DNA from 4 places in the Pseudomonas sp. TE3-3-F2023 genome. Region 4 is predicted to be linked to each of the others. Evidence: riboswitches for the same ligand, from Rfam matches in the RefSeq annotation. Region 4 holds a riboswitch; each other region holds the start of a gene.
What was found. Region 4 has a riboswitch for cobalamin ahead of V3314_RS13230 (TonB-dependent receptor). Riboswitches for the same ligand answer to the same signal wherever they lie in the genome.
Positions count from the first base shown of each region.

Region 1: linked by a shared signal. The riboswitch ahead of V3314_RS15390 (CbtB domain-containing protein) and the one ahead of V3314_RS13230 (TonB-dependent receptor) in region 4 are both predicted to bind cobalamin.
Region 2: linked by a shared signal. The riboswitch ahead of cobW (cobalamin biosynthesis protein CobW) and the one ahead of V3314_RS13230 (TonB-dependent receptor) in region 4 are both predicted to bind cobalamin.
Region 3: linked by a shared signal. The riboswitch ahead of cobO (cob(I)yrinic acid a,c-diamide adenosyltransferase) and the one ahead of V3314_RS13230 (TonB-dependent receptor) in region 4 are both predicted to bind cobalamin.

Region 1 covers NZ_CP145113.1:3,417,259-3,424,539, reverse strand. Annotated here, with positions in the region: gene V3314_RS15400 (LysE family translocator) at 1-291, opposite strand, end outside; gene V3314_RS15395 (GNAT family N-acetyltransferase) at 418-897, shown strand; cobalamin riboswitch at 955-1,178, shown strand; gene V3314_RS15390 (CbtB domain-containing protein) at 1,271-1,459, shown strand; gene V3314_RS15385 (CbtA family protein) at 1,469-2,155, shown strand; gene V3314_RS15380 (cobalamin biosynthesis protein) at 2,155-2,541, shown strand; gene cobM (precorrin-4 C(11)-methyltransferase) at 2,574-3,326, shown strand; gene V3314_RS15370 (DUF1272 domain-containing protein) at 3,393-3,635, shown strand; gene V3314_RS15365 (response regulator transcription factor) at 3,866-4,480, shown strand; gene V3314_RS15360 (transporter substrate-binding domain-containing protein) at 4,494-7,281, shown strand, end outside.
Region 2 covers NZ_CP145113.1:3,293,310-3,300,590, forward strand. Annotated here, with positions in the region: gene V3314_RS14875 (branched-chain amino acid aminotransferase) at 1-530, opposite strand, end outside; gene V3314_RS14880 (ATP-binding cassette domain-containing protein) at 667-2,244, opposite strand; gene V3314_RS14885 (hypothetical protein) at 2,570-2,929, opposite strand; cobalamin riboswitch at 3,027-3,240, shown strand; gene cobW (cobalamin biosynthesis protein CobW) at 3,340-4,407, shown strand; gene cobN (cobaltochelatase subunit CobN) at 4,411-7,281, shown strand, end outside.
Region 3 covers NZ_CP145113.1:2,156,880-2,164,160, forward strand. Annotated here, with positions in the region: gene hda (DnaA regulatory inactivator Hda) at 1-643, shown strand, start outside; gene V3314_RS09830 (NlpC/P60 family protein) at 769-1,422, shown strand; gene V3314_RS09835 (C40 family peptidase) at 1,562-2,095, shown strand; gene V3314_RS09840 (sorbosone dehydrogenase family protein) at 2,061-3,407, opposite strand; gene V3314_RS09845 (hypothetical protein) at 4,103-4,297, shown strand; gene V3314_RS09850 (hypothetical protein) at 4,490-5,068, opposite strand; cobalamin riboswitch at 5,236-5,456, shown strand; gene cobO (cob(I)yrinic acid a,c-diamide adenosyltransferase) at 5,576-6,187, shown strand; gene V3314_RS09860 (cobyrinate a,c-diamide synthase) at 6,184-7,281, shown strand, end outside.
Region 4 covers NZ_CP145113.1:2,910,323-2,917,603, forward strand. Annotated here, with positions in the region: gene V3314_RS13225 (DUF1624 domain-containing protein) at 1-698, opposite strand, end outside; gene V3314_RS13230 (TonB-dependent receptor) at 902-3,028, opposite strand; cobalamin riboswitch at 3,137-3,345, opposite strand; gene nhaR (transcriptional activator NhaR) at 3,381-4,274, opposite strand; gene V3314_RS13240 (hypothetical protein) at 4,408-4,647, shown strand; gene V3314_RS13245 (TerC family protein) at 4,676-5,428, shown strand; gene V3314_RS13250 (hypothetical protein) at 5,561-5,737, opposite strand; gene V3314_RS13255 (peptidase C39 family protein) at 5,903-6,637, shown strand; gene V3314_RS13260 (FAD-binding oxidoreductase) at 6,758-7,281, opposite strand, start outside.

The DNA.
Region 1 (7,281 bases), 510 kb from region 4:
AGTGGCGATCTTCCAGGCCAGGTACAGCAGATAGACGGCACCGGTATAGCGCAAGACCGTGTACAGCGCCGGCCAGGCCTTGAACACCTCGCCCAGGCCCAGGCCAACAGCCAGCACCATTACCATGAAACCGACGCTGATCCCCATCGCGTGGGGAATGGAGCGGCGCACACCGAAGTTGACGCCCGAGGCCAAAAGCATGGTGTTGTTGGGGCCAGGAGTGATGGAGGACACGAAAGCAAACAGCACGAAGGCGGTGAGCAGGTCGGCAGAGGCAAGCATGGCAGGCATTCCACATTCTTTATGGGTGCTGTCACACTAACGGAGTCGCCCTTCTCCGCGACCGATACAGTTCTACTAAATTGTGTAGATACACATCGCTGTACCGCTACCACCAGACCAAGGAAGCCGTCCACCATGAGCCTCACCATCCGCCCTGCCGTTCGCGCCGATGCCGAGCAGATCCTGGCCTTCATCACCGAACTGGCCGAGTACGAACGCGCTCGCCACGAGGTGATCGCGAGCGTTGCCGATATCGAGCACAGCCTTTTTGGCGAGGGCAGCACCGTGCACAGCCTGATTTGCGAGCGCGATGACCAGGCAATCGGCTTTGCCGTGTATTTCTACAGCTACTCGACCTGGCTCGGGCGCAACGGCATCTACCTGGAAGACCTGTACATAACGCCCGAGCAACGCGGCGACGGTGCCGGGCGGCAATTGCTGAGGCACATTGCCCGCGAAGCGGTTGCGAAGAATTGCGGGCGGCTGGAATGGAGCGTGCTGGACTGGAACGAGCCGGCGATCGGCTTCTACCAGAAGCTGGGGGCCGAAGCGCAGGATGAGTGGGTGCGCTACCGGCTGGACGGGGACAAGCTGGCGGCGTTTGCCCGAGGCTGACCGGGAGCGACCGCAAACTCGAACCTGGCAATTGACGGCAGCCCCGCCCCATGGTCTCCTTATGCCTCGCGTTCAGGTGCCCCCATGGGGGTGAAACGGGAAACCGGTGCGTCGCAGGCCCTCCAGCAGGGCCGGACAAGGCCGGTGCTGCCCCCGCAACGGTAAGCGAGCGAAGCGTCTGTACCACTGTGCCCGATCACCCGGCATGGGAAGGTGACGCCTTCCAGGAGCCTGGCTCCTCCTCGCAAGCCCGGAGACCGGCCTGGCGTTCATGAACACCCCGCGGAGGGCGGGCGCTGTTGCATTCCCCTGGGCCGTCATGCTCGGGGCTGCCGCGCTTGCCCATTGCCCACAAAAAGCAGAGGAACGCGTCATGCCCGTCACCAGCGCCAAGCAACACAGCATCACTACCCCCGTCACCCTCAGCCAACGTGTCGTCATCGCCGTCGGCGCCAGCCTGCTGGGCCTGTGCCTGGTGTACTTCGCCGGCTTCTCGCACATCGAGGCCGTGCACAACGCCGCCCATGACACCCGCCACAGCGCCGCCTTCCCCTGCCACTGAGTACGCCCGATGATCACACGCATTGCCCGTACCGCGGGCTTCAGCGGGTTGCTGGCGGCCTTGCTGCTGACCTTGCTGCAAAGCTTCTGGGTCGCCCCGCTTATCCTCGAGGCAGAAACCTACGAATCCTCGGCCCCGGTTGCCCAGCACGAGCATGCCGGCGAAGTGGCCGCCCATGAACACAGCGCCGAAGCCTGGTCGCCTGAAGACGGCTGGCAGCGTGTGCTGTCGACCACTGGCGGCAACCTGGTGGTCGCGGTCGGCTTCGCCCTGATCCTCACCGCCCTGTACAGCCTGCGCGAACCCAAACGTGCCGGCACCGGCGCACTGTGGGGCCTGGCCGGTTTCGCCGTGTTCTGCCTGGCCCCAACCCTGGGCCTGCCGCCGGAGCTGCCGGGTACCGCAGCCGCCGACCTGGGACAGCGCCAGGCCTGGTGGATAGGCACCGCGAGCGCCACCGCGCTGGGCCTCGCCCTGCTGGTGTTCGCCCGCCATTGGTTGCTGAAGGCCTTGGGTGCCGTGCTGCTGGTGACTCCCCACGTGATCGGTGCGCCGCAACCAGAAGTGCACGAGAGCCTGGCCCCCGCCGCATTGGAAACCCAGTTCAAAGTGGCCTCCTGGTTGACCAACGCCGCCTTCTGGCTGGCCCTGGGCCTGCTCAGCGCCTGGCTGTTCCGGCGCTCCAGCCAGGCCTGATGCCTGCGTTTTACGCCGGCTTCGGCTGCCGCCGGGGTTGCCCGGCGGATACACTGGAAACCTTACTACGCCAGGCCTTGACCAACCAGGGCCTGGCGTTGGCCGACCTGCACGGCATCGCCAGCATCAGCCTGAAGGCCGACGAACCCGGCTTGCAGCAACTGGCCGAACGCCTCGGCGTGCCCTTGGTGTTGTACGATAGCGCGCAGTTGCAGCCCTACGAATCCCAGCTAAGCCACCGCTCCGCCGCTGCCCATGCCCACAGCGGCTGCTGGGGCGTGGCAGAGAGTGCGGCCCTGGCCCTGGCCAGCCAGCGGCTTGGCACGGCAAGATTGCTGCTGACTCGCCAGGTGCTGAGCCCGGCCACCCTCGCCCTGGCCTGTTGAGCGTTTCCCCCTCTTTCCTGCAAGGACTTTCCATGACGGTCTACTTCATAGGCGCCGGCCCCGGCGATCCGGAACTGATCACGGTCAAGGGCCAACGGCTGATCCGCCAGTGCCCGGTGATCATCTATGCCGGCTCGCTGGTACCCGCAGCCGTGCTCGAGGGCCACCAGGCCGAGACCGTGATCAACAGTGCCGAACTGCACCTGGAGCAGATCATTGCCGCCATGCGCAATGCCCATGAGCAAGGCCAGGATGTGGCCCGGGTACACAGTGGCGACCCCAGCCTGTACGGCGCCATCGGCGAGCAGATCCGCCACCTGCAGGCGCTGGGCATCGATTACCAGATCATCCCCGGGGTCACCGCCACGGCGGCCAGCGCCGCCCTGCTCGGTTGCGAACTGACCCTGCCCCAGATAGCGCAGACAGTAATCCTCACCCGCTATGGCGACAGTTCGCCGATGCCGCCCGGCGAGCAATTGGGCGACCTGGCGCGCCACGGCAGCACCTTGGCAATTCACCTGGGGGTCAAGCACCTGTCGCGTATCGTCGATGAACTGCTGCCGCACTACGGCGCGCATTGCCCGGTGGCGGTGGTGCACCGCGCCACCTGGCCGGACCAGGACTGGGTGCGCGGCACTCTTGGCGATATCGTCGAACGCGTCGCGGCCAAGGGCTTTCGGCGCACGGCGCTGATCCTGGTGGGCCATGTGCTGGGCGACGCCCCGTTTGCCGATTCTGCCTTGTACCGCGCCGGGCACGCCCACCTGTATCGCACTGGCGACTGAGCATTGCCAGGTTCGCCACGGGCGTAGCAGACTCCGGTTTCCCGCCTGCAAACAGGAGTCATGCCCATGCTGGACCTACGCCCAAACTGCGAGTGCTGCGATACCGACCTGCCCGGTGACAGCCCCGATGCGCTGATCTGCTCCTTCGAATGCACCTTCTGCCGCACCTGCGCCGAAACCCGTTTCCAGGGCCGCTGCCCGAATTGCACCGGCCAGTTGGTGGCACGCCCGACACGGGTCGGCCAGGCGCTGGTCAACAACCCTGCCTCGACCCAGCGTGTCAGCAAAGCACACTCGGTTTGCGCGTGAGCTGTTTCAAAACATTCAGAAAACGGACATCGCCGCTTTGTCAGGGTGATGTCTTTCCCACTTTTTGTAGGACTTTTCAACAACTAGCCCGGGGACTTTCAACACTTCTATACTCGGCATTACCAAATTTCGGGAATGGTCGTATCGTGCAGCGCTTCCGATAACCCCACTTGCAGACGTATTCCTGAGTGATCCAGGAAGCGGACCACATCCTGACAGGAGTTTTCTTCATGACTACCGTGCTCATCGTCGACGACCACCCCATAGTGCGACTGTCCTTGAAAATGTTGCTCGACCGCGAGCGCTTTGAGGTCGTCGGTGAAGTTGGCGATGGCAGTGAAGTCACGCAGGTGGTCCGCAGACTGCGCCCGAACGTGGTCATCCTTGACATCGGGCTTCCGGGCCTGGACGGCATGGAAGTCATCAAGCGCCTCCAAAGCCTGGAACCGGCCCCCAAGATCATGGTACTGACCGGCCAGGCCACCGACCTGTATGTACGGCGCTGCCTGGATGCCGGCATCGGCGCCTTCGTCACCAAGGACGAGGACCACGAGGCCTTGCTGTTTGCGCTGAAGGCCTTGGTCAAGGGCTACTCGACCTTCCCGCAGATGTCGGTCAACAGCAACTCGCTGGAAAGCGAGCCTATGCGCCTGGCGAGCCTGTCCAACCGGGAAATGGAAGTGCTGAGGCGCCTGTCACGCGGCGAGAACAACAAGAATATCGGCACCTGCATGAACCTCAGTGCCAAGACCATCAGCACCTACCGGGGCCGCATCATGGAAAAGCTCAAGACGGAATCGCTGGTTGAGATGGTCGACCTGGCCAAACGCAACAACGTCTACTGAGCGCTCGGTGGCAATGCAGCGCCTGCTGGCAAGCGCCCTTCTGGTCATCGGCCTGGCCAGTTCCGGCGCGCTGCTGGCCAACAGCGAACCCCGCCAGTTACTGGCACGCTCGATCAGCGCCACCGCCCCGCTCGCGCTGTCCAGCGAAGAGCGGCAATGGCTCCAGCAGCGCCAGCACCTGGTGCTGGGCAGCTCACGGCCCGACTACCCACCGCTGGAAATCAATGTCAGCCAGCGCGACTACGAAGGCCTCAGCGCAGACTACGCAGGCATCATCGCTGAACAGCTGGGCATCAACATCGAAGTCCGACGTTTCGACAGCCGCCACGAAGCCATCGCTGCGCTCCGCGACGGCCGTATCGACTTGCTGGGCAGCTCCAACGCCTTCGAGGCAGCGGATGCTCAGCTAAGCCTCAGTGCGAGCTACGCCGAAGACCTGCCGGTCATCGTCACCCGCGAGGGGCACAGCTTGAAGAACACCCCCGACCTCGCCGGCCTGCGCCTGGCCATGGTCGATCATTACCTGCCGGCCAGCAGCGTCCGCAGCCTGTACCCAAAGGCGCAATTGAGCCTGTATCGCTCGACGCTGGCCGGGCTGGCTGCCGTCGAACTGGGCGAGGCCGACGCCTATCTGGGCGATGCCATCAGTACCGACTTCGCGATTGGCAAAAGTTACCAGGGCACACTGAAGATCGACCACTTCTGCCAGGTTGCCCCTGGGGCGTTTGCCTTTGCCCTGGCCAGTGACAACTCGCGCCTGCGTCAGTTGATCGACAAGGCGCTGGCGCGCATCAGCGAAAGCGAACGCCTGAACATCCTGCGCCGCTGGAGCAGTGGCAACACCAGCCTGCTGCTGCAGCGCCACCTCACCGCCCTCACCGCCGAAGAAGAAGCCTGGATCGCCGCCAACCCAAGCGTCAGCGTGCTGGTCAACACCTCGCTGGCACCGCTCACCTTCAACGATACCCAGCACCGCCCCAGCGGCATCACCCTCGACCTGCTCAAGCAGATCTCGCTGCGCACAGGGCTGCATTTCAAGCCGGTCGAAAGCCCGTCGGCGCAGGCAATGGTCGAGCGCCTGGCGCGCGGCGATGCGCAGATGATCGGCGCACTGGGCTATAGCACGGACCGTTCGAAAAAACTGCGCTTTACCCGCCCCTACCTGGTCAGCCCGCGGGTGCTGGTCACCCGTGGCGACAATGCATTACCGGCGCAGGCCATGGTGCTGGATGGCCAGCGCATTGCCCTGGTGCGTGGCTCGCCGCAACGGGCCGTGCTGCAACAACGCTACCCAAAGGCCAGGATGGTCGAAGTGGACAACCCGCTCGGCCTGATGGAAGCCGTGGCCAACGGTGCCGCAGACGTCGCCTTGAGCAGCCATATCAATGCTGCCTACTACATCAGCCATGTTTTCAAGGACCGCCTGCGCATTGCCAGCGTGCTCGACGACGACCCGGCCATCGCCGCATTCGCCGTGGCCGCAGACCAGCCGCAGCTGCAGGCAATCCTCGACAAGGCGCTGCTGAGCATTCCACCCGAAGAACTGGACCAGTTGATCAACCGCTGGCGCATCACCACCATGGTCAGTGACAGCCCTTGGCGCGACTATCGCACCCTGGCCTTGCAGGTACTGGTGCTGTCGGCCTTGCTGCTGGCCGGTGTGGTGTTCTGGAACAGCTATCTGCGCAAGCTGATCAACCAGCGCACCGAGGCCCAGCATGCCCTGCAGGCACAGCTTGCGCTCAGCCGCGGCCTGCTGGAGCAATTGCGCCAGGCCAAGGACGACGCCGAACAGGCCAGCCAGACCAAAAGCACCTTCCTGGCCACCATGAGCCATGAAATCCGTACACCGATGAATGCCGTGATCGGCCTGCTGGAATTGGCCCTGGAAGACAGCCGCGGCGGCCGTTGCGACACCCAGACCTTGCAGACTGCCCACGATTCGGCCATCGGCCTGCTTGAGCTGATCGGCGATATTCTCGACATTTCCCGCATCGAATCCGGGCACATCACCCTGCAGCCGGTGCCCACCAACCTGGTCGAACTGGTACGCGCCACCGTGCGGGTATTCGAAGGCAATGCACGGGCCAAAGGCCTGCACTTGCACAGCGAACTGCCCGCTGCAGCGATCTGGGTTTTGGGGGATCCACTGCGCCTCAAGCAGGTCTTGTCCAACCTGATCAGCAATGCCATCAAGTTCACAGACCGCGGTGAAGTCCAGGCAAGCCTGCTGCTGCCCTCGCACACCGACACTGACAGCCTGGCAGTGGAACTGAACGTGCGAGACACCGGCATCGGCATCAGCCCAGCCGACCAGGCCCGGCTGTTCAACGCCTTCGTCCAGGCCGACGGCCCACGGGCACGCCAGGGCGCCGGCCTGGGGCTGGTCATCAGCCGCACCCTGGCCGAGTTGATGGGCGGTACCTTGAACCTGCAGAGCGTCGAAGGCGTTGGCACCAAGGTGCAGGTCAGCCTGCAGTTGCCCGTCTGCGCAGCACCGGTACAGGTCGAACAGCATGAGCCGGTGCTGGAAAACAGCAGCCCGCTGAACATATTGGTAGTCGACGACTACCCCGCCAACCTGCTGCTGCTGGAGCGGCAACTGCATACCTTGGGGCATCGGGTCACGCTGGCGGAGAACGGGGAAATCGCACTGGCACGCTGGCAGGCCGCGCGCTTCGACCTGGTGATCACCGACTGCAGCATGCCGGTCATGGATGGCCACGAGCTGACCCGCCGCATCCGCAGCTTCGAGGGCGAACGCGGCCTGGCGCCTTGCCGCATTCTCGGTGTCACCGCCA
Region 2 (7,281 bases), 380 kb from region 4:
TGCGGGGCAGCGCGGTCGAAGCTGGAGATCTGGAAGTTGTGCGGCTTCATGCCGCCCTTGAAGTACGAGCCAACCGGGATGGCGAAGATCGAGAAGATGAACTCGGGGGCGGTGCGCACGCCAATGTTGTCACCGGTGCCAATCACGAACGGGCGCAGGTAGAGGGCGCCTTTACCATGCGGAGGCACAAACTTCTCGTTGGCCTTGACCACTTGCTTGCACGCCTCGATGAACACATCGGTCGGCACCTGCGGCATCAGCAGGCGGGCGCAGCTGCGCTGCATGCGGGCGGCGTTCTGGTCCGGGCGGAACAGGTTGATCGAACCGTCCTTGCAACGGTAGGCCTTGAGGCCTTCGAAGCACTGCTGGCCGTAGTGCAGGGCGGTGGAGCCTTCACTAATGTGCAGTACGTTGTCTTCGGTCAGGGTGCCCTTGTCCCACTCGCCATTGCGCCATACGGACAGGTAGCGTTTGTCGGTCTTGATATAGTCGAAACCGAGCTTGTCCCAATTAATGCTTTCGTTGCTCATGACACCCTCATTGTCTTGCAAGTGCCCGATTGCTCGGGCTGCTGTTATATGCGCACCACGCCACCATAATACATCCGTGGCAGATCGGGAACGGCCAGTCACGAATTGATAGCCTGCAATGCATTTATTGCGGCGTTTACAGGTGCAGGTACTCGTCCAGCGCCAGCTGGTCGAGCAGTACCTGGTCGTGGGACGCCACCACCAGCGCCCCGCGAAACTGCCCGAGCATGTGTTCCAGTGCGGCCAGCGATGGCAGGTCCAGGTGGTTGCCGGGTTCGTCCAGCAATAACAGGTCGAGCGGCCGTTCGCGGTATAGCACGGCGGCCAGTGCCGCCTTCATCCGCTCACCCCCGCTGAGCAGGCTGCTGGGTAGTTCGATGCGGGCCGCATCCAGGCCCAGTTGCGCCAGGCGGCTGCGCAAGTCGCCCTGGGCCAGCGTCGGGTTTGCCTGGCGCAGGTGCTCGAGCACACTGGTATTGCCTGGCAGTGCGCTGCAGTGCTGGTCGAGCAGGGCGGTTTCCCCACTGAGGCGCAGGCTCTCGGTTGGTGCTGGCAACTCACCGTTCATCAGCCTGAGCAGGGTGGACTTGCCACTGCCATTGGCGCCTACCAGGCCCACCCGCTGGCCCAGGCACACGCGCAGGTTCAGTGGTTTGCGCGTCCCGCGTGGCAGGCGCAGCGCCTGCAGGGCCAGCACTTCGCGGCCTGGATGACGCTGCGGCGTGGGTGCATGCAGGGTAATGGCGCTGTCCTGCTCGACTTCGCGGGCGGCGTCACGCACTTTGCCCTGCAGCGCCTGCCGGGCGTCGCGATGGTCGCGGCGCTGTTTGCCCGCAGTGGCCTGACTGCGCTCCTGCTGGCGGTCGACCAGGATCTTGGCCTGGTTGGCGTGCCTGGCATTGCGCCCGGCGCGGGCTTGATGACGTTCCAGGTCTTCGCGCTGACGCTGCAGTTCGCGCGCCTGGCGTTGCTCCTCCTGTTTCAGCCGGGCAAGTTGCTGTTGGGCCTGCGCTGTCTGGCTGGCTTTCTGGGCCGAATAGAAGGTGTAGTTGCCGCCATATGCCCGCAAGCCCAGGCTGGATAATTCGACGATGCGCGTCATGTGCGCGAGCAGGCTGCGATCATGGCTGATCACCAGCAAACCCCGGTCCCAGGCTTCGATCATGCCCAATAGTTGGGCGCGGGCGTCGCTGTCCAGGTGATTGCTCGGTTCGTCGAGTATCAGGTAGTCCGCTTCGCTGAGCCAGGCGCCGACCAGCGCCACGCGCATGGCCTGACCACCGCTCAGGCTGTGGGCGGGCTGGTGCCAGTCGAGTTGGCCCAGGCCGTGGCGTTGCAGGTGCCCCTGCAATTGCTCGCGAATATCCCAACGTTCGCCGACGGCGTCGAAGTCACTGGGTGCGACACTGCCTTGCTCGATGCGCTCCAGCGCAGCGAGCACCGCGCCCACCTGGGCCAGGTCGGCGACCGTGGCGCTGTGCTCGATCACCTGCTGGTCCAGAAGATGGACGCGCCCAAGGCGCCGACACTGGCCGCTGCTTGGTTCGCGCTGGCCGGCAAGTATCTGCCCGAGCAGGCTCTTGCCCACACCGTTGCGCCCGACCAGGCCGGTGCGGCGTTGGTCGAAGGTTTCGCTGAGGTCGGTAAATAACAGCCTGCCGTCAGGCAAGGCCAGGGAGACGCTGTCCAGCGTCAGGATCGACGTGTTCGTCATGCACAACTCCACAAATGCCGCGACATCTCCGGAGCGAACCGGAGGCTGAAGACTGGCCGTCGAAGTGACGGCGGCATCAATGGCGCATTGGACGAATACCTCGTGACAGGGGAATGCGTAGCCTAACGGATAGAGGCATTGTTGTCGCGGGAAAACACATTCCGCGAGTGCGCCACGGACCCTGTGGGTGAGGGTTCACCCGCGAGACAGGCGACGCGGTGGATGGCACGGGCTTCGCCCGTGTTCGCGGCTAAACCCGCTCCCACATGGCCGGCGTCGCCCTTAAGGCGTGCACCGGACCTGCAGGGCCGCGCATGCCCCTGGTTCAGCGCCCCACCAAACGCCTGGTCCAATCGCCCCCGTGGCTCTGCTGGCTCGCCTCTTCACTGTCAAACCGTACATGCCAGGCTGGATGATCCAGCTGAATGCCGGCCTGCTCCAGCGCAAGGCCCGTCAGCGCGAGCATGCGCATTTTGGCGTCGCCCGCCAAGGCGGCGGCCTTTTCGGCCTCTCGCTCGAATACCCAGGTAATACGCAGGCTGGCCGGAAACTCCTCGAGAGCCAGACGATGGGTAAGCCAGCTGAAACCGACGATCTCCGCCTTGGCGGTTTCGCAGGCTTCGGTCAGGCAAGCCACCAGCTCACGCTCCAGGCGTGCCATATCGCGCTTGTTCAGGGGTTTCACCGGGGGCCTCGCTGCTCAAAGCCACCACTCTAACGCAGTTGCGGCACTTGTTGTCGGCCAGCCCGACAGCAATGGTTGACCACCCGCCAGCCACTGCGTAGCCTTGCCACTTCGAGGTTCTTCGGCCAGGCCGAAGCTAAGACGGGAACGCGGTACAAGCCGCGGCTGCCCCCGCAACTGTAAGCACCGACAACGGATCGACACAGCCACTGCGCCCGCGCGCGGGAAGGCGTCATCCCGCCAGCCTGCTGCACCAGCGGGCACATGGAACGGTGCGAGCCAGGAGACCTGCCTCGTCACGTTTTCGACTTTCAACCGGGCGGGGTGATCCGGTGGCGAACAAGCCCGGCCGGCCTGGCCTGCGGCTGTCGTCCTGCATGCCCGCGCCAATCTGCCAAGGGCAATGCGACATGAAAACACTGGCCAAGCTCCCCGTCACCATCGTCACCGGCTTCCTCGGCTCGGGCAAGACCACCTTGCTGCGCCACATGCTCGACAACGCCCAGGGCCGCCGCATTGCGGTGATCGTCAACGAGTTCGGCGAACTGGGCATCGACGGCGAAATCCTCAAGCAGTGCAGCATCGGTTGCACCGAAGAAGAAGCCACCGGTCGCGTCTACGAGCTGGCCAACGGCTGCCTGTGCTGCACCGTGCAGGAAGAGTTCTTCCCGGTGATGCGCGAGCTGGTGGCACGCCGTGGCGACCTGGACCATATCCTCATCGAAACCAGCGGCCTGGCCCTGCCCAAACCGCTGGTGCAAGCCTTCCAGTGGCCGGAAATCCGCAATGCCTGCACCGTCGACGCGGTGATCACGGTAGTCGACAGCCCGGCCGTGGCCGCCGGCACCTTCGCCGCCTACCCGGACCAAGTCGATGCCCAGCGCAAGCTCGACCCCAACCTGGACCACGAGTCGCCGCTGCACGAACTGTTCGCCGACCAGCTGGCCAGCGCCGACCTGGTGGTGCTGAACAAGGCCGACCTGATCGACGCCGAAGGCCTGGCCAAGGTCCGCGCCGAGGTGGCCGAAGAACTGCCGCTGGCGGTCAAGGTGATCGAAGCCAGCAGCGGCAAGCTGCCGCTGGAAGTGCTGCTGGGCGTGGGTGCCGAGTCCGAGGCGCACATCGATGGCCGCCGTACCCATCACGACTCGCACCATGACGGCGATGACCATGACGATCATGACCACGATGCCTTCGACTCCATCTCCATCGACCTGCCAGAAGCCGACGAAAGCCTGCTGCTCGACGCCCTGACCCAGTTGGTGGTGGAATTCGGCATCCTGCGCGCCAAAGGCTTCGCTGCCATCCCGGGCAAGCCGATGCGCTTGCTGGTACAGGGCGTGGGCACCCGTTTCGACAAGCACTTCGACCGCGCCTGGCGCGCCGACGAACCGCGCATCACCCGCCTGGTGCTGATCGGCCAGGACCTCGACGCCGCCCAGCTGGAAGCGCGCCTGCGCCAGGCACTGGGCGCCTGACCCATGCACCTGCTGCGGACCCAGCCCGGCGGCTTCGTGCCGGATGACAGCATTGCCGACCTCGGCCAGACGCCCGCCGAGCTGGTGATTCTCTGCAGCGGCGATTCCCATCTGGCATTGCTCGCCGATACCGCCGAGCAATTGCCCCAGGATTACCCCAGCCTGCGCCTGGCCAACCCGATGCAGGTACAGAACCATGCCTCGGTCGACCTTTACGTCGACCAGGTACTTCGCCATGCCAAGGTCATCCTGGTGTCGCTGCACGGTGGCGTCGGCTACTGGCGCTATGGCGTCGAGCAGCTGGTCGAGCTGGCCGGCCGAGGCGTGCAACTGATCCTGGTGCCGGGCGACGACCGCCCGGACCCGGAACTGACCAGCCTGGGCAGTGTCAGCGGCGAGCAGGCCGAACGCCTCTGGCACTACTTGCGCCAGGGCGGCAAGGCCAACGCCATCAACCTGTTCAACTGCCTGGCCAGCCAGTGGCTGGGCCGCGACTATGCCTGGGACGAACCACAGCCTTTGCCGCGCACTGCCGTGTATCACCCGGCCAAGGGCAGCGCCACGCTGGAGGACTGGTACCCGCAGTGGCTCCCCGAACAGCCAGTGGCGCCGCTGCTGTTCTACCGCTCGCACCTGCAGGCGGCCAACACCGCGTTCATCGATGTGTTCTGCCAGCGCCTGCAGGCCGCCGGGCTCAACCCGTTGCCGATCGCCGTGGCCAGCCTAAAGGAAAGCGCCTGCCTGGAGCAGGTCGAAGCCTGGCTGGACGAGGTGGGGGCCGAAGTGCTGGTCAACACCACCGGCTTTGCCCTGTCCAGCCCCGAACGCCCCAACCTGCGCCCGTTCCGTCGCGACATCCCGGTGCTGCAGGCCATCTGCGCGCAAGACAACCAGCCCGGCTGGGAAGCCAGCGAACAGGGCCTGGGGGCGCGTGACCTGGCCATGCACATTGCCTTGCCCGAACTGGACGGGCGCATCATCACCCGCCCGGTCAGTTTCAAGGACATGGCCTGGCGCAGCGAGCGCAGCCAGTCCGACGTGGTCTGCTACCGCGCCCACCCCGAGCGCATGGACTTTGTCGCCGAACTGGCCCGCCGCTGGGTCGAGCTGGCGCGCCTGCCGAATGCGCAAAAGCGCGTGGCCCTGGTGCTGGCCAACTACCCGACCCGGGATGGCCGCATTGGCAACGGCGTTGGCCTGGACACGCCAGCGGCGGCGCTGAACATTCTCAAGGCCCTGCAGGCCGAAGGCTATCCGCTGGCCGACTTGCCGGGCAGTGGCACGCAACTGATCCACCAGTTGCTCGGCGGCGTGACCAACGACCTCGACCATCTGGACCTGCGCCCCTGTGCGCAGAGCCTGAGCCTGGCCGACTACCAGGCCGCCTTCGAGCGCCTGCCAGAGGCCAACCGCCAGGCTGTGCTGGAGCGTTGGGGGCCGCCGCAGCAAGACCCGATGTACCGCAGTGGCCGGCTGATGGTGGCCGGCCTGCGCTTTGGCTTGACCTTCGTCGGCATTCAGCCGGCGCGGGGTTACCAGGTGGACCCCAGCGCGGTGTACCACGATCCGGACCTGGTGCCGCCGCACGGCTACCTGGCGTTTCACTTCTGGCTGCGCCATGCCTTTGCCGCCGACGCGGTGATCCATGTCGGCAAGCACGGCAACCTCGAATGGCTGCCCGGCAAGGGCGTCGGGTTGTCGGCACAGTGCTGGCCGGACGCCTTGCTCGGCCCGCTGCCGAACATCTACCCGTTCATCGTCAACGACCCGGGCGAGGGTGCCCAGGCCAAGCGCCGCACCCAGGCGGTGATCATCGACCACCTGATGCCGCCGCTGACCCGTGCCGAAACCTATGGCCCGTTGCGCCACCTGGAGCAATTGGCCGACGAGTTCTACGAGGCCCAGCTGCTCGACCCGCGGCGCGCCCGCGAGTTGCAGCGCGACATTCTCGAACTGGTCAAGGCCAACCACATCGACCGCGAACTGCAACTGGAAGGCCAACTGGACGATGCCGCGGTGTGGCTGCCGCGCCTGGACACCTACCTGTGCGACCTGAAGGAATCGCAGATTCGCGATGGCCTGCATGTGTTCGGCCAGTCCCCGGAAGGCCGGCTGCGCCTGGATACCTTGCTGGCGCTGTTGCGGGTCGAGCGTGGCGACGGTCGCGGCGGCAATGCCAGCCTGCTGCGGGTTCTGGCCAAGGCGCTGGTGCCGGGTTTCGACCCGCTCGATTGCGAACTCGGCCAGCCGTGGCAGGGCGCACGCCCCGAGCAGTTGCAGGCCATGAGCAGCGAGCCCTGGCGCACCTGTGGCGATACCCGCGAACGCCTCGAACTGCTGGCGCTGCAGGTAATCGACCAGGCGCTGGGCGGCACCGCACAGTTGCCTGCCCAGAGCGAATGGCAGCCGGTGCACGATGTGGTGCAGGCGCTGCGCGAAGCGGTGGCACCCAGCCTGGACGCCTGCGGCAGCGCCGAAATGAATGGCCTGCTATCGGCGCTGGCCGGGCGTTTCGTGCCCGCCGGGCCCAGTGGCGCGCCCAGCCGTGGGCGCCTGGACGTGCTGCCTACCGGTCGCAACTTCTATACCGTGGATGTGCGCAACCTGCCTACCACCACCGCCTGGCGCCTGGGCTTCGCCTCGGCCAACCTGGTCCTCGAACGCCACCTGCAGGACCACGGCGATCACCTGCGCCAACTCGGCCTTTCGGTGTGGGGCACGGCAACCATGCGTACCGGCGGCGATGACATCGCACAGGCCATGGCGCTGATGGGTGTGCGACCGGTATGGGCCACCGGCAGCCAGCGGGTCGACGATTTCGAGATCCTGCCGCTCAGCCTGCTCGACCGCCCGCGGGTTGACGTGACCTTGCGC
Region 3 (7,281 bases), 750 kb from region 4:
CTATCCGGGCGCCAATGCCGCGGCGTTGGGCTACGTCGAGCGGCTATGCGAAGCCGACGCCGGCTGGACCGAGAGCCTTATCTACCTGTGGGGCAAGCAAGGTGTTGGCCGTACCCACCTGCTACAGGCCGCTACCCACCGCTTCCAGCAACGCGGCGAGCCAGCCGTCTACCTGCCGCTGGCGCAATTGCTCGATCGTGGCGTAGGGCTGCTCGACTACCTGGCCCAGTACGAACTGGTGTGCATCGACGACCTGCACGTGATCGCCGGCAAGGCTGACTGGGAAGAGGCCATGTTCCACCTGTTCAACCGCCTGCGTGACAGCGGCAGGCGCCTGCTGCTGGCTGCCTCGGCATCGCCGCGCGAACTGCCGATCAAGCTACCCGACCTGAAGTCGCGGCTGACCCTGGCCCTGGTGTTCCAGATGCGTGGCCTGTCCGACGAAGACAAGCTGCGAGCCCTGCAACTGCGTGCTTCGCGCCGCGGCCTGCACCTTACCGACGAAGTCGGCCACTTCATCCTCACCCGCGGTGCGCGCAGCATGAGTGCGTTGTTCGACCTGCTCGAACGCCTCGATCAGGCCTCGTTGCAGGCACAACGCAAGCTCACCATCCCTTTCCTCAAGGAAACCCTGGGCTGGTAACCCCGAAAACGCTGGGCCAGAGCGGCAAAACAAAAAAGTCACATCTTTTTCGATAAAATTTGCAAATGGCCATGATAGAGGGCATAGTTTCACCCTTCTAAAGGATTACAGACACGGTCGTGCCCATGCTGAAGCGCTTCGCACCCCTCGTGCCACTCGCACTCGTGACCCTGCTTTTTGGCTGCGCGGCCCAAGGCCCAGCTTCTAATCCAGAGGCGCAGTCCCAGGATCACACCCCGATCGCCGCACAATCGGCGTTCAAGGCCAAAGCCTCTTCCTCGTCGGTATTCGGCGAGCCGGAAGAACTGGCCACCGAAGATGACCTGGAGGCCTTCTCCAGCAGCAAGCCTTACCAACTGCCAGCGCTGGCTGACAGCATTCTCGAGCGCGGCATGTCGCTTATCGGTACCCGCTACCGCTTCGGTGGTACCTCGGAGAAGTCCGGCTTCGACTGCAGTGGTTTCATCGGCTACCTGTTCCGCGAAGAGGCGGGCGTTACCCTGCCGCGTTCCACGCGTGAAATGATCAACGTCGATGCCCCGAAGGTGGCCCGCAACAAGCTCAAGCCGGGTGACCTGCTGTTCTTCAGCACCAACGGGCGCGGCCGCGTCAGCCATGCCGGTATCTACCTGGGTGACAACCAGTTCATCCACTCCAGCAGCCGCCGCAGTGGTGGCGTGCGTATCGACAGCCTCGGTGACCGCTACTGGAGCAAGACCTTCATCGAAGCCAAGCGTGCCTTGGCCATGGCGCCGACCACCAATATCGCGCGCAACTGATAGCAAAATGATATATCCTGCCGCGGCGGCGATGCTTTGAAAAAAGCTCGCCGCCGTGCGCATTTATAGAAAGCGTCTAATCTAAATTCTCAATTCTTTTCGGCTGCGGCCCAGCGGACTCAGACAGGATGTTCTGGCCATGGTAAAGATGGCGCGCTTCGCATTTCTCTCCTTGGCAGCCTTGCTGGCTGCCTGCTCCAGCCGTGCGCCTGCGCCGGCCCCTGTGGTACAGCCGCAGGTAACCTATAGCCAGCCCAGCCCTTCGCCGATTGCCGATGACGTGCTGATGCGTGCTATCGGCCTGGTGGGTACGCCTTATCGCTGGGGCGGCAACACGCCGGATTCCGGTTTCGATTGCAGTGGCTTGATCAAGTACGTCTACCGTGATGCTGCGGGCATAAGCCTGCCGCGTTCTACGCGTGAGATGATCGTCATGCGCGCGCCAACCGTGGATGCCAAGTCGCTGCAGTCCGGCGACCTGGTGTTCTTCGCCACCAATGGCGGCTCGCAGGTCAGCCATGCCGGCATATATGTGGGGGAGGGGCGCTTCGTGCATGCACCTTCCAGCGGTGGCACGGTGCGCCTGGACTACCTGTCCAACAGCTACTGGGCCAAGGCTTACCTGCAGGCCAAGCGCGTCATTCCGCAAGGGCATCTGGCGCAGAACCCCTGAGGACAGGCGGGGCTTTGCTCACTCGCCAGACCACATTGCCGACATCATCGGCCACCAGCACGCCGCCACGCCCGTCGGTGATTACGCCGACCGGGCGCCCTTGGGCCTTGCCATGCTCATCAAGAAACCCGGTAAGCAGGTCCACCGGCTTGCCCGAGGGTTTTCCTGACCGGTCGAACGGCACGAAAATCACCTTGTAGCCACTGTGTGGCTTGCGGTTCCACGACCCGTGCTGGCCCACGAATGCCCCTTGTTCGAAGGGCGGTGGTAGCCCGTTCGGTTCGGCGAATGCCAGCCCCAGCGATGCCGTGTGTGGACCCACTGCGTAGTCGGGCACCAGCGCCTGGGCCACTTTTTCAGGCGCTGGCGGTTGCACTCGCTCGTCCACGTGGCTGCCATAGTAGCTGTAGGGCCAGCCATAGAAACCGCCGTCCTTGACGGAAGTGATGTAATCCGGTACCAGATCGCTGCCGATCTCGTCACGCTCGTTGACTGCCGTCCACAACGCACCGCTGTGCGGCTCCCAGGCCAGGCCGTTAGGGTTGCGCAGGCCGGTGGCGAACAGGCGGTGCTGGCCGCTGGCGGGGTCCACTTCCCAGATCGCGGCGCGTCCCTGTTCCTTGTCCATACCGTTTTCGCCTACGTTGCTGTTGGAGCCTACTGTCACGAAAAGCTTCCTGCCATCAGGGCTGGCGATCACGTTCTTGGTCCAGTGGTGATTGAGCGGCCCGCCTGGCAACTCGACCACCGGTTGGCCTTCATTGCGAATTTGCATGGCACCGGGCTCATAGTGAAAACGCAGCAACCTGTCGGTATTGGCGACGTAGAGGTCCTTGCCGACCAGGGCCATGCCGAACGGTGAGTTGAGCTCTTCGATGAAGGTCGTTCGGATTTCGGCGACGCCGTCGTGGTCGGCATCACGCAGCAGGATAATGCGGTTGGCGCTGGGCACGCCTGCACCTGCCCGCTTCATCACCTTCTTCATTACCCAACCGCGCAGGCCCTTGCCATCTTCGGGCTTGGGCGGGGCATTGGTTTCGGCCACCAGCACGTCGCCGTTGGGTAGCAGGTATAGCCAGCGAGGGTGGTCGAGCCCGCTGGCGAACGCTTTCACCTCAGTGCCTGGTGCTGCTTCGGGCTTGACGTCCTTGGGCCAGCCCACTGCTGGGGCGATATTCACCGTGGGGAGGGTGGTCTTGACCGGAGCAGGCAACTGGGGCGTTGGACCACTGCCGTCGAGTACATTCAGCAGGGCGGTTTCGCCGCAGGCCGTCAGGCTGGCGGCCAATAACCAAGGCGTCAGGTGTTTCATGGGCGGCGACCTCCTAACAGGGCCTATGAATTGAGAGGTCGGTGACATTCGCCAGGTTCCCGGAACCATCCAACTGTCTTGTCTTGCCTTGCCTTGCCTTGCCGTTGCTTTTGCTTTTGCTTTTAAGCGCGCAATAGTTCAGGCGCCGCCGATTGCGACTTCAGGAGGCCGAGCGGAGGGACTGCGGAGGGAGGTGACGGGCATGGATGCCCGTCAAGCGCTGAGGCCCCATGGATGGGGCCTGCAGCGCGTACTCCCGGGAGCAGGCCCGTAGCGAGGGGACCCCGGAGCGCAGCGTAGGGGCCGGATGATAGGAGCCAGCGTTTTTTGGTTACTTTTTGTCGCGTTTGACAAAAAGTGACCCGCCGTAAGGGCGGAAAGGTGATTAAGCGCCACCTTCGAAAATGAATGTTGACCCTGTTGTTGATGCCCACGCTTGAAAGCGAAGAGCGAAGAGCGGAAAAGTGCTGGTTTTGATCTCGCGCATAGTCCATTTACGATGGCGACGCTTACTCACCTTTTCGCCCTTACGGCGAGTCACTTTTTGTCAAACGCGACAAAAAGTAACCAAAAAACGCTGCGCTCCCATCATCCGGCCCCTCCGCTGCGCTCCGGGGTTCCCTCGCGCCGGTCTTGCTCCCGGGAGTACGCGCTGCAGGCCCCATCCATGGGGCCTCAGCGCTTGACGGGCATCCATGCCCGTCACCTCCCTCCGCAAGACCTCTGCTCGGCCTCCTGAAGTCGCGAAGATCAAGATCAAGATCAAGATCAAGATCAAGATCAAGAGCAAGAGCAAGAGCAAGAGCAAGAGCAAGAGCAAGAGCAAGAGCAAGAGCAAAAGCAAAAATCGTCAGAAACCGCAGCCGTGTAATACCAGTAATCGGGATTGACTCCTCATGATGGCTGTGCGTGGGGCACCTGCGGTGGCTCGCTTCACTACGACAGGAAACTTAAATGGGGCTCTGTGGGAGCGGGCGCGCCCGCGAACACCGGCGCAGCCGGTGCCAGCCACCGCGCTGGATTCTTCGCGGGCACGCCCGCTCCCACAGAAGCCACGTCGCCCGGCCCGAGCCGGAGTTGATTCAAGCCTGCTTGAGCAACAACGCCACCCCCGGGAAATACTGCCCCAGCTCGTTGTGCAACTTGCGATAGGCATACGGGAAGTACCAGGCGATGGCACAGGCGGTATGTTTCTGCAGATCGTCGACCAGGTCCTGCAGTTCCTCGGGGCTGGCATGCTGGCCAGCCTTCCACGGGCTGATGAACAGCGCCCCGGCCTTCAACTGGCTGGGGTAGGCCACCTGGCGCGCGAGGGCAGCGGTCTGCTGCAGGGCTTCGGCCATGTCAAGCCGGGCGATTTTTGGCCAGCGCTGGCTGACACTGAGGTACAGCGCTTCATCGGCACTGCTGATCGACAGGTCGCAGCGCCCTTCGTGTTCGCCTTCGTCGCGCTGCTTCTTGCCGGCAAACTGCTGCAGCGCCGCCAGTTCAGCCTGCCACGCCGCTGCGGCAAGCAGCCCGGTATTGGCGGCGGCGCCATGCCAGTAAGGTGCTTCCGCATCGCCAGCAAACCGGTTGAAGCGGTCGATGCAGTCGCCCCAGCGCTCCAGCACCGGGGCGAGAAACTCCAGGCGCGGGTTGTTGATGATCTGGCCTCGCATGCTGCGCTCTCCTGTTATCGTTGTAATCGCGTTCAGCCGAAAATGATGGCTATGTGATATCACTGCCTCCAGTGTGGCACAACCAGGTAAATTGGCCATTACCCAGGCCGTGCCTGTTCGACTGCAAAGCGGCCTGCTTCGATTGACGCTCCCGGTGCAACCCTCTAACCTTCGCGCGTGTTTCAGGTGCCCTGCCAGCCCCGACTGGGCAGGGTGAAACTGGGAAGCCGGTGGGTGCCAGCATGGCGCGATTCCGGCGCTGCCCCCGCAACGGTAGGTGAGTCGCGGCCGCGCAGGGCCACTGGGTGTCAGCACCCGGGAAGGCGCGCAGGCTTGGGCCAAGACCCGCTCACAAGCCCGGAGACCGGCCTGATACTGCCAACGGCATCACGGAGGGTGATGCGCGGTGCACCGTGGCGTACGGCCACGGCCCCTGCGCGTTCTCCGTGTGCCCGCCTTTTACCTGTCGCTGCGCGTTGCCGTGGTGCCAGCCAGCGGAGAACCCTGATGAGCGAATCCACCGAACGCGACGAACGCCACCTGGCGCGCATGCAGCGCAAGAAGGCGATCATCGACGAACGCATCGCCAATTCCCCAAACGAATGCGGCCTGCTGCTGGTGCTGACCGGCAATGGCAAGGGCAAGAGCAGCTCGGCTTTCGGTATGCTCGCACGCGCCCTGGGCCATGGCATGCAGTGCGGTGTGGTGCAGTTCATCAAAGGCCGCAACAGCACCGGCGAGGAGCTGTTCTTCCGCCGCTTCCCCGAGCAGGTGCGCTACCACGTGATGGGCGAGGGCTTTACCTGGGAAACCCAGGACCGCCAGCGCGACATCGCTGCCGCCGAAGCTGCCTGGGCCGTGTCGCGCCAGTTGCTGCAAGACCCGAGCGTGCAGTTCGTGGTGCTCGATGAACTGAACATCGCCCTCAAGCACGGCTACCTCGACCTTGACCAGGTGCTGTCGGACATCCAGGCCCGCCCACCAATGCAGCATGTGATCGTCACTGGCCGTGCCGCGAAACCCGAGATGATCGAACTGGCCGACACCGTGACCGAGATGGGCATGCTCAAGCACGCGTTCCAGGCTGGCATCCGTGCACAGAAGGGCGTGGAACTGTGAGCCAGCGCCATTGCCCCGCCGTGCTGATCGCGGCACCGGCCTCTGGCCAGGGCAAGACCACCGTCACCGCCGCCCTGGCCCGCCTGCACCGCAACCTCGGGCGCAAGGTGCGGGTGTTCAAGTGCGGGCCCGACTTTCTTGACCCGATGATCCTCGAGCGGGCCAGCGGCGCGCCGGTGTACCAGCTCGACCTGTGGATGATCGGCGCCGAGGAAAGCCGCCGCCTGCTGTGGGAAGCCGCCGGCGAGGCCGACCTGATCCTGATCGAAGGGGTGATGGGGCTGTTCGACGGCACGCCGTCCAGCGCCGACCTGGCGCGCCACTTCGGGGTGCCGGTGCTGGCGGTGATCGACGGCACGGCCATGGCCCAGACATTCGGCGCCCTGGCCCTGGGCCTGGCACGTTACCAGGCTGACCTGCCGTTTGCCGGTGTGCTGGCCAACCGGGTGGGTAGCCTGCGCCACGCGCAACTGCTGGAAGGTAGCCTGACCGAGGGCCTGCGCTGGTACGGCGGCTTGTCCCGCGAGCGTGGTATAGAGCTGCCCAGCCGCCACCTGGGGCTGGTCCAGGCCAGCGAGCTGAACGACCTGGACATGCGCCTGGATGCCGCTGCCGAGGCGCTTGGCGCCAGTTGCGATGCTGCCTTGCCGCCGCCAGTGAGCTTTGCCGAACCCGAGCCGCAAGCCAGTACTGCCTCGTTGGCCGGTGTGCGCATTGGCGTGGCGCGGGACGAGGCCTTCGCCTTCACCTATGGCGCCAACCTCGACCTGCTGCGCAACCTGGGCGCACAGCTCGAGTTCTTCTCGCCGCTGCACGACCGCGAACTGCCGGCAGTGGACAGCCTGTATCTGCCGGGCGGTTATCCCGAGCTGCACCACCACGCCCTGGCCGCCAATGCGCCGATGAGCGAGGCTATACGCGCCCACCACGCCCAGGGCAAACCGTTGCTGGCCGAGTGCGGCGGCATGTTGTACCTGCTCGATGCCCTGACCGACGTGGCCGGCGAGCGTGCCGAACTGCTTGGCCTGCTGCCTGGCGAGGCAACCATGCAGAAGCGCCTGGCTGCCTTGGCCCTGCAGGCGGTGGAGCTGCCG
Region 4 (7,281 bases):
AGCAGGCGATGCTGGCGTTGGCCGGCCTCGCTGGCACGGGCGAACCACGGGCCCAGGCCATAGCCCAGGGCGATGACACCGATCCACGGCAGCACCGGGTAAGAGGTACGCAGACGCAGGCTTTCGGAGTACTCCAGCCAACCCCGGTCATGCAGGATCGCCCAAGGCACATGCAAGGCTGATTCGACGCCAAAGTGCAGGCCATCGAGCAGGTTGTGGCCGGCGATGATGATTGCGCCCAGGGCGATCAGGGCGGCGCGTGGCAACCAGACCAGCAGCGACAGGGCGATCATGCTCACGCCGATGGCCCAGATAACCTGCAGGTAGATGACGCTGGGTGGCAGCTGGAACGTCCAGGCGAAGTTGACCAGGGTGAATTCCAGCACCACCAGGAACAGCCCGCGCTTGAACAGGAACGCCGAGACATCGCCGCGGCCCTGGTGTTTCTCGCCGTACAGCCAGGCTGACAGCCCGGTCAGCATGACGAACACCGGCGCGCACAGGTGGGCCAGGGTGCGGCTGAAGAACAGCGAAGGCTCGGTGGTATCGATGGCCATCGGGTCGCTGACCTGGCGGTGCAGGAAAAAGGTTTCGCGGACGTGGTCCAGGAGCATGAACAGGATCACCAGGCCGCGCAGGGCATCGATGCTCTGCAGGCGCTGGGTGAGCAGGGTGGGGGTGGCACTGGCGCTTGTCATGGGAATTCGCTGATAGGAATGGATGTCAACTGAAACGTTATCTTATAACTAAATGGTGGTGAGTTGGTAACTGTTTTTGTGGGGCCTATACCGGCCCTTTCGCGGGCTTGCCCGCTCCCACAGGAATTTCACCCATTCTGAAACCTTTGCAGTACCTGTGGGAGCGGGCAAGGCCGCGAAGAGGCCGGTGCAGGCAGTTCAGGTCAGAAGCTGTAATCCACCGTCGCAAAGTACGACCGTGGCATCCCCATCAGCCACTGCTGGCCACTGAACGCCGACTGCACATACTCACGGTCGAACAGGTTGTTCAACTGCAACCCCAGCCGCACATCCGGCAACACCTGCCAGCCGATGTCGGCATCGACCACGGTGTAGCCGGGGGCGCTTTGGGTGTTGGCGGTATCGGCATATCGTTCGTCCACATAACGCGCGCCAATGCCGGCCTCCAGCCGCTGGCCGAAGCCTTTGCTCAGCCACAGGTTGGCGGTACGCCGCGGGACATTGGCCGGGTGATTGCCCGCACGGTCCTGCGCCACGGCGCCAACCATTTCGTCGAAGTCGTCGTACCTTGCGCGCACGATCGCCGCGTTGGCCGACACCTGCCACTGGTGCGCCAGCGCCAGTTCCAGGGTTGCCTCCAGGCCGTCGGACGTCTGCTGGCCAGCCTGCTGCTTCTCGTGCGTGATCGGGTCATCCACCAGCAGCTTCTTCTTGACGATGTGGTAGGCCGCCAATGTCCATTCGCCACGCCCCTCCCAGAAGCGCTGCTTCAGCCCCACCTCGGTCTGTCTGGCCTCCGTCAGGTCGTAGTGCATCTGGTTGGCGCTGAGGCTGATGAGGTTGTTGACCCCGTCCTCGCTGGTGGAGTACTGGCCATACAGCGACAGGTCGTCGCTGACCGCAAACACCAGCCCGGCACGCCAGTTGCCCCCTTGCAGGCTGCGGTCGCTGCGGCTGTCGGTGGTCAGTTTCTCCTGGACGATGTGGTTCTGGTCGCGGCGCACGCCGGTGATCAGTGACAGCCGATCGCTCAACTGCAGGCGGTTTTCGGCGAACAGGGCAAAGGTGTGGGTGGTGGACAGGGTTTGCGGGCGCAGCGGCGAGGCGCTGTGAAACCAACCCGGTTGCGGCTGCCACGGGTCGATGTAGTCACTGCCTGCATCGTTGTAGGGTGCGTTGCTGTCGACGTTGAAGCGGACCTTGTTGTACTCGGCGCCGACCACGGTCTTGCTGGCTAGGCCAAACAGCCTGTGGTCGAGGGTGAATGCCTGGCGATCGCCGAACTGTTCCTGGTTGTGCTTGATCTGCAGGTAGCTGCCGCGCAGCAGCTGCTGGCGCCCGGTATCCCAGCTGTAGTCCTCGGCGTTGCGCCAGTGACGGCGGCTCTTGATGTAGTACAGCTGGTTGCTGGCGCTCAGGTGGTCGTTCAAAGCCCAGTCGGTGTTCAGGCGGGTCCATTCATCGACGTAATGCTGCACGTCGTCCTGCACGTTGTAGTTCTTCTTGCGCAGGCTGCTGCGGTAGTGGCCGTCGATCAGCGGGGTGCCGTAGTAGTTGGCAGGCTGCGCATCGCCGCGGTCGTGGGCGAGGGTGAAGCTGAGGTCGTCGCTGGCGTCGAAGCGCAGCGCGGCGCTCAGCGCCAGGCTGCGGGACGGGGTGCGGTCAACCCAACCGTTACCGGTTTGCTGGTTCAGGGCCAGGCGGTAGCTCAGGCGCTCGCCGAGGCTGCCGCCGCTGTCCAGGCCGAGCTGCTGGCGGTCCCACGAACCGTAGCCCAGGCGCAGGTGGTTGCGTACCTCGCCGGCAAACGGCTTTTTCGGGATCACGTTGACCACCGCACCGGTGGCGCCTTCGCCATAAAGCACCGAGGCCGGGCCGCGAATCACATCGATGCGCTCGACCATCCATGGGTCGACCGGGAACGTCTGGGTGCCGGCACCGGTGTACAGGCGGGCCCCGTCGAACAGTGTCATCACCGAGTTGTGCCCGGTAAAGCCGCGGGCGGACAGGCCCGTGCCGCCGTCGCCCGGGGAGCCGATGTAGCTGATGCCCGGTGAGCGGGTCACCGCATCCTGTACGGTGAAGTTGTTGCGCTGCTGGATCTGCTTGGCGCTGATGCTGCTGGTGCTGGCCGGTGTCTCCAGGGCGCTGAGGCCAAGACGCGAGCCAGCCTGGGTCGGCGTGGCCAGGTCGATGGCGTAGCTGTCGAGGGTGTCAGTGATGGCCGTGGAGGGCAGGGCCAGTGGCTGTCGGTCGAGGTCATCGGCCAGTGTCGGCAGGGAAACGGCCAGGCAGGCCGCCAGAGGGTGAAGCTTGAAGATACGGGACATGTCGTTCCACTACTGCAGGAATGAATGGATCCCGGTGGAAAACACGCAAAGGCGCACCGTGCACACAGGCGCGCGCACGGATACAGGCCTGCGCCCGCCCACCGCGGGTTGCCAAGTGAAGCTCCAGGCCGGTCTCCGGGCTTGCGAGGGGCATGAAACCTTCACCTTCCCATGCAGGTGCACAGTGGTATCTCGAAGGGTTCGCTCGCTTACCGTTGCGGGGGCAGCGCCGGACTTGTCGTGGGCAACACGACGCACCGGCTTCCCGTTTCACCCTGCGCGCGGCGGCGCAGGGCACCTGAAACTGGCGGGCATATGACCATTGAAACGCGGGAGGCGTCAAATCCGCCTGCTACCAATGAAACAACTCTCGTCGCGCCCCCTCGGTAATTGCCACAATCCCCGGGTGCTTGACCTTGCGCTCTACCGAAATGGCATAGAACGACTCGTGCACTGCCTCGGTCTGCCCGATCAGCTCCACGCCGTATTGGCGGCATACCTCCTCGGCGATCACGCTGGGCGCGACGAAGATGCCGCTGCCCGACTGCCCGAACGCCTGCATCAAGGCACTGTCATCGAACTCGCCAACGATCCGTGGCTGCACCTGTTGCTCACCCAGCCAGCGCAGCAGGCGGCTGCGTACCACGGTTTCCTGCCCGGGGATAAGCAATGGCGCATCCTGCAGGCAGGCGGGGAAGGGGCCTTCCAGGCGTTGTGCCAGCGCCGGAGTGGCGAAGAAGCTCAACCCGCACTCGCCCAGTTTCTGGCTATAACCCTTGATGTCCAGGTGGCTGGGCATGGGGCTGTCGGAAATCACCAGGTCCAGGCGCTGGATCGCCAGGTCCGCCAGCAGCCGTTCGAGCTTGTCTTCGCGGCAGTTGATACGCAGAACGTCGTCCAGCTCCATGGTCGGTGCCAGCAGGCGGTAGACGATGGACTTTGGCACCACGTCCGCCACGCCCACGCGGAACAGGATCTGCTCCTGCGGGCCGGCCCGCAGCATGGCCTCCAGCTCGCTACCCAGCTGGAACATCTGTTCGGCATAGATCAGCGTCTGGCGCCCTGTTTCGGTCAGCTCCAGCTGGCGCCCCACGCGCTGGAACAACTCCAGGCCGTATGTCTGTTCGAACAAGCTGATTTGCCCGCTGATGGTTTGCGGGGTCAGGTTCAACTGTTCGCTGGCGCGGGCGATGCTGCCGGTCTTGGCCACGGCCCAGAAGTAGTGCAACTGCCGATAGTTGAGCATCGGTATGTTTCCGGATTCGCAAAAACCGAAGTATAACCGCTGAAAATACGAATTTTCCGGATGTGTTGCGCTCTTTAGAATGTGACTCCATCAGCGCCGTGTGCGCCGCAGGAACATGAAAAGCGAGGAACCCATGCTGCAACTAAAATCCATCGGCACGCCGCTGGTGCTGGCCTTGTCCCTGTTCACCCTGGCAGGTTGCGAGCAGGCCGAGAAATCTGCCCAGCAGATGCTCGACCAGGCTGCACAGTCGGCCAAGCAGGCCATCGACGACACCAACAAGGCCGCACAGCAGGCATTGAGCGAGGCCATCGGCAGCGAAGGGCACAAGCCCAAGGACGCCGACAAGAAAGAAGACACCCAGGAAATCTGACCCCAACCGCTGCTGCAGGATTTGAACAATGGAATACTTGCTGGAACTCGTCGCTAGCCCTACCGCCTGGGTTGCCCTGGCTACGCTGGTGGCCATGGAAGTCGTGCTGGGCATCGACAACCTGATCTTCATCTCCATCCTGACCAACAAACTGCCGGTGGAGTATCGCTCCAAGGCGCGCCGTATCGGTATCAGCATGGCCTTGGTCATGCGCCTGGCCTTGCTCAGCACGGTGGCCTGGATCGTCCAGCTGACCGACCCGGTGTTCGAAGTGTTCGGCAATGCCTTCTCCTGGAAGGACGTGATCCTGATTGCCGGTGGCCTGTTCCTGCTGTGGAAGGCGACCAAGGAAATCCACGAGAACGTCGACCCGCACGGGGCCAAGGAAGAAGCCAAGGTGTCGTCGACGGTTACCCTGGGCTTTGCCGCGGCGATCTTCCAGATCCTGTTGCTGGACATCGTCTTCTCGGTCGACAGCATCATCACCGCCGTGGGCATGACCGAACACCTGCCGATCATGATCATTGCCGTTATCACTGCCGTGATCGTCATGATGGTAGCCGCCGACCCGTTGGCCAACTTCATCAATGACAACCCGACCGTGGTGATGTTGGCCCTGGGCTTCCTGATCATGATCGGCATGACGCTGATCGCCGAAGGTTTCGGCGCCCATGTACCGAAGGGTTATGTGTACGCGGCCATGGCTTTCTCGACGGCGATCGAGATCCTCAACATCCTGGCCCGTCGGGCGCGGTTGAAGCGTGAGGCGGCTGAAGGTTGATGCAAGAAAAGCGGGGCGCTTGCGCCCCGTTCGCGGGCTTGCCCGCTCCCACAGGTGCCGCGTCAGCCAGATAGCTACGCGGTCCCTGTGGGAGCGGGCAAGCCCGCGAATGGGGGTAGGGAAAATCTCTAGTCAGTGCACCCCGGCATGCCGCCGCGCCCGGCGCACAGGCTGTGGCTTGGCGGGGGCCTGCGGTGGCAGGTGGTGGTGGGAATGACGCCGCACGATACGCAGTACACCCCACAGCATGGCAGCTGCAACGCTCAGCCACATGCCCACCAGCATGAGTATCGCCATGGTCAGGCTCATCTGTGCCTCCATCTCTACGGGCCGCGCTCGGTCGCCGACGCTGGCCTTCCAGACACTGCTTTAGTCTAGTCTTTCGCCAGTGACGTTCCATTGACCAAAGGTCTATTGCTTGGTCCGATTTGCTCCTAACCGGTGTCGGACTATACCCGCGCCGCTGTCCGACCTATGATCGGTGGCCAGAGCCGGGCGCTGCCTGCCCGGCGTTGGAGCAAGCGAGTGTCCATGCAGCAACCTTCCTTCAAGACCATCCCTCGTCGGCTGCTGGCGGCCTGCCTGGTAGCGGCCAGCCTGGCCGGTTGTGCCAGCGCACCCTCCGCCAACCTCAAGGGCCTGCCACAGCGGGTCGAGATCAGCAGCGTGCCGTTCTACCGTGGCAACGCCAACCACAGCGGGGCCATGGCATTGGCGGCGGTGCTGTCGCAACAGGGGGCTCCGATCACGCCGGGGCTGCTGGACAAGCCGCTGAACCTGCCCCAGGGCGCCGAGGCGCTGGACACCGGCATCCCCCGGGTGGCGCGCGACTACGGCATGGTGGTGTATCCACTGGACAAGCAGCTGGACGCGCTGTTGACCCAGGTTGCGGCGGGCAACCCGGTGCTGCTGCGTTACGAGGATGGTTCGGCCTGGTGGAGCGAGCCACGCTACGCCGTGCTGATCGGCTACGACCGCTACAAGCAGCGGGTGCTGTTGCGCTCGGGCATGCACCGGCGGCAGCTGATGGCGTTCGATGACTTTGCCTCGGCCTGGGCGAAGCTTGGGAGTTGGGCGGTGCTGGTGCAGCCACCGCGGCAACTGCCGGCCCAGGTGGACCGCCAGCGCTGGTTGCAGGCTGCGGATGAACTGGCCCGGGCGGGGCAGGAGATTGCGGCGAAGCAGGCTGTGAGTAGCCTGAACAAATAGCTCTATCTGTGCCGGCCCTTTCGCGGCTGAACCCGCTCCCACAGGAAACCCGCTGCCCTCAGGCCCAGTGATATCCCTGTGGGAGCGGGTTTACCCGCGAAGAGGCCAGCCCTGCCTATATCAGAAGCCCAGGCGATCGCGCAGGCTGTAGTACCAGGCACCAATGGCGCTGAACGGCACGCGCAGCATCTGGCCACCCGGGAACGGGTAGTGCGGCAGGCCGGCGAAGGCGTCGAAGCGCTCGGCCTGGCCGCGCATGGCCTCGGCCAGCACCTTGCCCGCCAGGTGGGTGTAGGTCACGCCGTGACCCGAGCAGCCCTGGGAGTAGTAGATGTTGTCGCCGATACGGCCAACCTGCGGCAGGCGCGACAGGGTCAGCAGGAAGTTGCCGGTCCAGGCGTAGTCGATCTTCACGTTCTGCAGCTGCGGGAAGGCCTTGAGCATCTTCGGACGGATGATCGCCTCGATGTTGGCTGGGTCACGCGCGCCGTACACCACGCCACCACCGAAGATCAGGCGCTTGTCGCTGGTCAGGCGGTAGTAGTCGAGCAGGTAGTTGCAGTCCTCGACGCAGTAGTCCTGCGGCAGCAGGGTGCGCGCCAGTTCGTCGCCCAGCGGCTCGGTGGTGATCACCTGGGTGCCGC